3 regions of the Kitasatospora sp. NBC_01302 genome follow, and region 3 is predicted to be linked to each of the others. Evidence: riboswitches for the same ligand, from Rfam matches in the RefSeq annotation. Region 3 holds a riboswitch; each other region holds the start of a gene.
The links. Region 3 has a riboswitch for cobalamin ahead of OG294_RS10775 (HoxN/HupN/NixA family nickel/cobalt transporter). Riboswitches for the same ligand answer to the same signal wherever they lie in the genome.
Positions count from the first base shown of each region.

Region 1: it holds a riboswitch for cobalamin, as region 3 does, so the genes downstream of both, metE (5-methyltetrahydropteroyltriglutamate--homocysteine S-methyltransferase) here and OG294_RS10775 (HoxN/HupN/NixA family nickel/cobalt transporter) in region 3, are expected to answer to the same signal.
Region 2: it holds a riboswitch for cobalamin, as region 3 does, so the genes downstream of both, OG294_RS12710 (cobalamin biosynthesis protein) here and OG294_RS10775 (HoxN/HupN/NixA family nickel/cobalt transporter) in region 3, are expected to answer to the same signal.

Region 1 covers NZ_CP108404.1:588,360-590,612, reverse strand. Annotated here, with positions in the region: gene OG294_RS02835 (quinone oxidoreductase family protein) at 1-264, shown strand, start outside; cobalamin riboswitch at 468-691, shown strand; gene metE (5-methyltetrahydropteroyltriglutamate--homocysteine S-methyltransferase) at 853-2,253, shown strand, end outside.
Region 2 covers NZ_CP108404.1:3,090,907-3,093,159, forward strand. Annotated here, with positions in the region: gene OG294_RS12700 (hypothetical protein) at 1-74, shown strand, start outside; gene OG294_RS12705 (XRE family transcriptional regulator) at 99-824, opposite strand; cobalamin riboswitch at 1,035-1,216, shown strand; gene OG294_RS12710 (cobalamin biosynthesis protein) at 1,249-2,214, shown strand; gene OG294_RS12715 (cobyric acid synthase) at 2,211-2,253, shown strand, end outside.
Region 3 covers NZ_CP108404.1:2,560,184-2,562,436, forward strand. Annotated here, with positions in the region: gene tsaD (tRNA (adenosine(37)-N6)-threonylcarbamoyltransferase complex transferase subunit TsaD) at 1-737, shown strand, start outside; cobalamin riboswitch at 784-998, shown strand; gene OG294_RS10775 (HoxN/HupN/NixA family nickel/cobalt transporter) at 1,033-2,160, shown strand.

The sequences.
Region 1 (2,253 bases), 2.0 Mb from region 3:
GGCGCGGCCTCCGGCCCCGTGCCCCCGTTCGACCCGCAGCACCTGGGCTCCGGCGGCTCGCTCTTCCTGACCCGCCCGACGCTGGTCGACCACGCCACCGATCCCGCCGAACTCGCCGAGCGCGCCCACGAGGTGTTCGCCTGGCTGCGCGACGGAACCCTCTCGGCCGACGTCGCCCAGCGCTACCCCCTGGCCGAGGCCGCACGCGCCCACGCCGACCTGCAGAGCCGCCGCACCACGGGCAAGCTCCTCCTGCTGCCCTGACCCGCGCCGATCGAACGCCCTGGTGCCCGCAGCCCCTGGCTCCGGGCACCAGGGCGTTTCCACACGGCCTTGCGGCCGCCGGCTCCTCGGCACCCGGCAGGCCGGGCTCCTGCGAAGCGGGGGAGGCCTGCGGCGGATCCGAGCTCGTCCCACGATGTGGGCAGTCGAGTGATTCACCCGCGACTCGCCGGTGGATCGGCTATAGGCTGACCGGTGCAACTGGTTCGCCCTGTCCGCCAGGCAGGGTGTCGCAAGAGGGAACCCGGTGGGAATCCGGGACTGCCCCGCAGCGGTGAGTGGGAACGACCGCCGTCATACGCACTGGGTCCGGGAGTTCGGGCCTGGGAAGCGACGGCCAGTAGGTGTCCGCCCTTCAAGGGTGGGCGCGCCCGCGAGTCCGAAGACCTGCCCGTTGTGCGCACGCGACCGTTCGCGCGCGGAAATCCCGGTGACCTCGTGGGCGGGTCGGCGTGCACAACCAGGCGGGTCCGGCGCATTCTGGCGTCTGCGGCCCCGCCCGGTTCGGCACCTCTTCGCGTCCCGTGACATCGCCGGGAACCCTGAGACAGGCTCGCGAAGGAGAGTCCCTTGACCACGAAGTCCGCAGCCACGGCAACCCGCTCCACCGTCCACGGCTACCCCCGCCAGGGCCGTAACCGGGAGCTCAAGAAGGCGATCGAGGGCTACTGGAAGGGCACGGTCACCGCCGAAGCCCTGCTGGCCACCGCCGCCGACCTGCGCCGGGAGAACTGGCGGCAGCTCACCGAGGCCGGTATCGCCCAGGTGCCCACCGGTGATTTCTCGCTCTACGACCACGTGCTGGACACCACCGTCGCCGTCGGGGCGATCCCGGCCCGCCACCGCGCCGCCGTCGACGCCGACCCGCTGGACGGGTACTTCGCGATGGCCCGCGGCACCCAGGACGTCGCGCCGCTGGAGATGACCAAGTGGTTCGACACCAACTACCACTACCTGGTGCCCGAACTCGGCCCCGACACCACCTTCGCGGCGAACCCCGCCAAGGCCGTCGCCGAGTTGCGCGAGGCGCTGGCGCTCGGCCACGACGCCCGCCCGGTGCTGGTCGGCCCGGTCACCTACCTGCTGCTGGCCAAGCCGGCGCCCGGGGTGGCCGAGGACTTCCAGCCGATCACCCTGCTGGACCGGCTGCTGCCGGTCTACGCCGACCTGCTGGCGCAGCTGCGCGCCGCCGGTGCCGCGTGGGTGCAACTGGACGAGCCCGCGCTGGTGCAGGACCGCACCCCGGCCGAGCTGAACGCCGCCGCCCGCGCCTACCGTGACCTCGGTGCCCTGACCGACCGGCCGAAGCTGCTGGTCGCCAGCTACTTCGACCGCCTGGGCGAGGCGCTGCCGGTGCTCGCCAAGGCCCCGGTGGAGGGCCTGGCCCTGGACTTCACCGGGCCCGCCGCCGCCAACCTGGACGGCCTCGCCGCCGTCGGCGGGCTGCCCGGCAAGCGGCTGGTCGCCGGTGTGGTCGACGGCCGCAACATCTGGATCAACGACCTGGGGAAGTCGCTGGCCACCCTGGCGACCCTGCTCGGGCTGGCCGGTACCGTGGACGTCGCACCGTCCTGCTCGCTGCTGCACGTCCCGCTGGACGCCGCCGCCGAACGCGAGGTCGACCCGCAGATCCTGCGCTGGCTGGCCTTCGCCAAGCAGAAGGCCACCGAGGTGGCGCTGCTGGCCCGCGGTCTGCGCGAGGGCACCGGCTCGATCAGCGCCGAACTGTCCGCCAACCGCGCCGATCTGGCCTCGCGCGCCGCCTCGCCGATCACCCGGGACCCGGCCGTGCGCGCCCGCACCGCGGCCGTCACCGAGGCCGACGCCCGCCGGGCCCAGGCGTACCCGCAGCGGGCCGCCGCCCAGCGCGCCCGGCTCGGCCTGCCGCTGCTGCCGACCACCACCATCGGCTCGTTCCCGCAGACCACCGAGCTGCGGGTCGCCCGCGCCGACCTGACCGCGCGGCGGATC
Region 2 (2,253 bases), 530 kb from region 3:
GGGCCTACGGGCTCGGCACGGTGCTGCTGGCGGCGGGCCTGCTGGCGGGGTGGCTGGGCTACGCGCTCTTCTGAGCCGCGGAGCACCCCGGCGGCAGGTCAGACCGGGATCCCACCGGTGTCCTGGCGGGCCAGCAGCGCCCAGAAGCGGTCGAGCCGCGGCACCGCCGGCTCCGCGGACCGCGGGCCCTTTGCGGCGGGCGCCGGGGTGCCCCAGGAGCCGGCGCCCCAGTGCGAGGCCACCTGGTACTCGCCCGGGAGCGCGGCCAGCACCGCGGCCAGGCTCGGCCGCGGCACCGGCACCAGCGCCGCCACCGCCGGCAGCTGGGCCTGCCAGCGCCCCTCGACGCAACTCCGCAGCCGCTGGTCGAGCGCCTCGCCCGCGCCGCACACCCGCAGCACCAGGTCCCGCAGGGTCAGGCCGAGCACCTCGACCAGCGCGGCGCTCTGCTCCGGGGTTCCGCTCCAGCGCCCGGTGCGCTCGGCGCCGAGGTAGGCGTCCGGGCCCATCCCGATCCGGGCCGCGGCCTGCTCCACGGTCAGCTCCCGGGCCACCCGGAAGTCGCGCAGCGAGGCGGGCGGTGCGCCCATCAGCTCGGCCGCCGGGCACCACAGGGCCCGGGCCAGCGCGATGAACTCCCGCTCGGTGGGGCGCAGCTCGCCGCTCTCCCAGGCGGTCAGGTGGGGCGCGAGCAGGCGCACGCCGTGCGCGGACATCGCGCGCACCACCTGTTCGGGTGTCAGGCCGAGGCTCTCGCGGTGGGCGCGGGCGGCCCGCGGGGAGAACGGGACCGGGGTGGGGGCCGGTGGCCTGCTTCTTCGCATGGGCCGACGCTAGAGTCGGGGTCGCGGCGCCCCCACCCGCGGAACGCACGAAGCCGGTCGGCGGCCCGCCGACCGCCGTTGGACGATCGGCCAGCGGCGGGGGCGCCGGCCGGCGCCCCCGCCGCTGGTCCGGCACCGGCCCGGGCGCCCCGGTGGTGTGACCGACTCGGCCGGTGACCTGGTTGACTCCCGCTTCGCGCGCGTGATGGGATCCTTGGGCCAATCGGAGGCATGGAGAGGAAGCCGGTGCGAATCCGGCGCGGTCCCGCCACTGTCACCGGGGAGCACGCCCGACGAACGGTCACGGCGGTCCGCCACAGGGCCGTTGGAAGGCCCGGGGGTGCGTCACCACCCGGGAGCCAGGAGACTCTCGCCCCCGTTTCGTCGATCCAGGGCGCGGACCCTGAGTGAGGACACGCAACAGATGGCGGGGGTTTCCCACCGCGCGCTGCCGTACGCCCTCGGCGCCCTGGCCGGCTACGCCGCCGACGCCCGGTTCGGCGACCCGCGCCGCGGCCACCCGGTGGCCGCCTTCGGCCGGGCGGCCGGACGGCTGGAACGCGCGCTCTGGCGCGACCACCGCGGGGCGGGGGCGCTGCACACCGCGCTCTGCGTCACCGCGGTGGCGGCGGGCGCGGCGGGCGTGCAGCAGCTGGCCGGCCGGCACCGGGCGGGCGCCGCCGCGCTGACCGCCGCCGCCACCTGGACCGTGCTCGGCGGCAGTTCGCTCGCCCGCGAGGCCCGTACCGTCGGCGCCGCGCTGACCGCCGGTGATCTGGCAGCCGCCCGCCGGCGCCTGCCGCACCTGTGCGGGCGCGACCCGAGCGCGCTGGACGAGCAGCAGCTGGCCCGCGCCGTGGTCGAGTCGGTGGCCGAGAACACCGCCGACGCCGTGGTCAACGCCCTGGTCTGGGGCGCGGTCGCGGGCGCCCCCGGGCTGCTCGCGTTCCGGGCCGTCAACACGCTGGACGCGATGGTGGGTCACAAGTCGGCGCGCTACCGCCGGTTCGGCTGGGCCGCGGCCCGGCTGGACGACGTGGCCGGCTGGCCCGGCGCCCGGCTGACCGCGCTGCTCACGGTGGCCGCGGCGGAGCGCCGGGACACCGCCTGGCGCGTCTGGCGGCGCGACGGCGGCGCGCACCCGAGCCCGAACGCCGGGCAGGCCGAATCGGCCTTCGCGGGCGCGCTGGGCGTACGCCTGGGCGGCACGCTGCACTACGGCGCCAAGGTGGAGCACCGGCCGGTGCTCGGCGCCGAACTGCGCCCGGTCGCGGTGGCGGACATCGAGCGGGCCTGCCGGCTCTCGCGCCGGGTCGGGCTGCTGGCGCTGGGGACCACGGTGGCGCTGCGCCTGGCCGTGCGGACGCTGACCCACAAGGAGCGGATATGAGCAACGCACTGCTGGTGGCCGGCACCACCTCGGATGCCG
Region 3 (2,253 bases):
ACCACCTGGCGGGGCACGTGGCCGCCGCGACGCTGGACGGCGGGCCGCTGCCCGACCCGTGCGTGGTGCTGATCGTCTCCGGCGGCCACACCTCGCTGCTGCTGGTGCGCGACCTGGCCAAGGACCCGATCGTGCACCTCGGCGACACCCTGGACGACGCGGCCGGCGAGTGCTTCGACAAGGTGGCCCGGATCCTGGGCCTGCCCTACCCGGGCGGCCCGGCGATCGACCGCGCGGCCAAGGCGGGCGACCGGTCCGCCGTCCGCTTCCCGCGCCCGCTCAGCGGCCGGGCGGACCCGCCCTACGCCTTCTCCTTCTCCGGTCTCAAGACCGCCGCCGCCCGCTGGGTGGAGGCGCAGCGCGCGGGCGGGGCCGAGCCGCGGGTCGCCGACGCCGCCGCCGCGCTGCAGGAGGCGATCGCCGACACGCTGACCCGCAAGGCGGTGCGCGCCTGCCGCGACCACGCGATCGGCACCCTGGTGCTGGTCGGCGGGGTGGCCGCCAACTCGCGGGTCCGTGCGCTGGCCGAACGGCGCTGCGCGGCGGCGGGCATCGCGCTGCGGGTGCCGCCGGTGGGCCTGTGCACCGACAACGGCGCGATGGTCGCCGCCGTCGGCGACCTGCTGGTGCGGGCCGGGGCCGAACCCGCCCCCGCGGAGCTCTCGATCGACCCCTCGGCCCCGCTGGAGTTCGCGCGGCTGACCCCGACGGCACGGGAGCCGCAGCTCACCGGGTGAGGTGCGTCGCAGTCGGCCGGGCTTGTCGACATGACGACCCAGCACCTACGGTGTTGATCGCCGTGGTGTTCGGGAAGACCGGTGACGGACCCTCAACAGGGGTTCCAGACCGGAGCGGCCCTCGCCACTGTGATCGGGAAGTGTCCGCGTCGCGCCCGTCCACGACGGGCCGCCACCGGGCGCCGCAAGGCGCCCGGGAAGGCGAGCCGCGGACACGTTCGACCCGTCAGCCAGGAGACCGGCCACGGCACCTTACGAGAACTGTCCACGAGGTGCTGGAGAGGCGTTCCCTGCCATGAGTCTGCCCGAAAACCCCGTCATACCCGCCCCGGCCACGACAGCCCCGGCGACCACCACTCCCCCGCGCTGGCAGCGCGCCGACACGATCCGCACCTCCGGGCTGCTGGCGGTCATCGTGGCCATGCACGTGGTGGGCTTCGCCGTCCTGCTGGGCATGGTCGCCCCGCACCACTACCAGGTCGGCGGCCAGGTCTTCGGCCTCGGTCTGGGCGTCACCGCCTACACCCTCGGCATGCGGCACGCCTTCGACGCCGACCACATCGCCGCCATCGACAACACCACCCGCAAGCTGATGGCCGACGGCCAGCGCCCGGTCTCGGTCGGCTTCTGGTTCGCCATCGGCCACTCCTCCATCGTGATGGCGATGGCGGCGCTGATCGCGATGGGCGCCAAGATCGCGGGCACCCTGGTGGACGACAAGTCGGACGCCCATGTGACGCTCGGCGTGATCGGCACCAGCGTCTCCGGCAGCTTCCTCTACCTGATCGCCGCGCTCAACCTGGTCGCCCTCGTCGGCATCTACCGGGTCTTCAGGGCGATGCGGGCGGGCCAGTTCGACGAGCACGAGCTGGAGAAGCACCTGGCCAACCGCGGCTTCATGAACCGGATCCTGGGCCGGCTGACCAAGTCCATCAGCCGCCCCTGGCAGATGTACCCGGTCGGTGTGCTCTTCGGACTCGGCTTCGACACCGCCACCGAGGTGGCGCTGATGGTGATGGCGGGCTCCGGCGCCGCCGCTGGGCTGCCCTGGTACGCGATCCTGCTGCTGCCGCTGCTCTTCGCCTCGGGCATGAGCCTGTTCGACACCCTCGACGGCACCTTCATGAACTTCGCCTACCACTGGGCGTTCTCCAACCCGGTCCGCAAGGTGTACTACAACCTCACCATCACCGGGCTCTCGATCGCGGTGGCCTTCTTCATCGGCACCATCGAACTGGTCGGCGTGCTGCACGACCAGCTGGACCTCACCGACCCGGTCAGCGGCTGGATCTCCGGGATCGACCTCAACAACGTCGGCTTCGTGATCGTCGGCCTGTTCGTGGTGGTCTGGGCCTGCGCGCTGGGGTACTGGAAGTTCGCGGGGGTGGAGAAGCGCTGGGGCGGGGCCCCGGCCGCTGACTGAGCCTCACGGCCCTCCCGCCGCCGCCGTCCACCGACTCGGGTGTACGGTCGACCGGACGGCCCCGGGTGACCTCGGGGGACCGAGGAGCCAGGC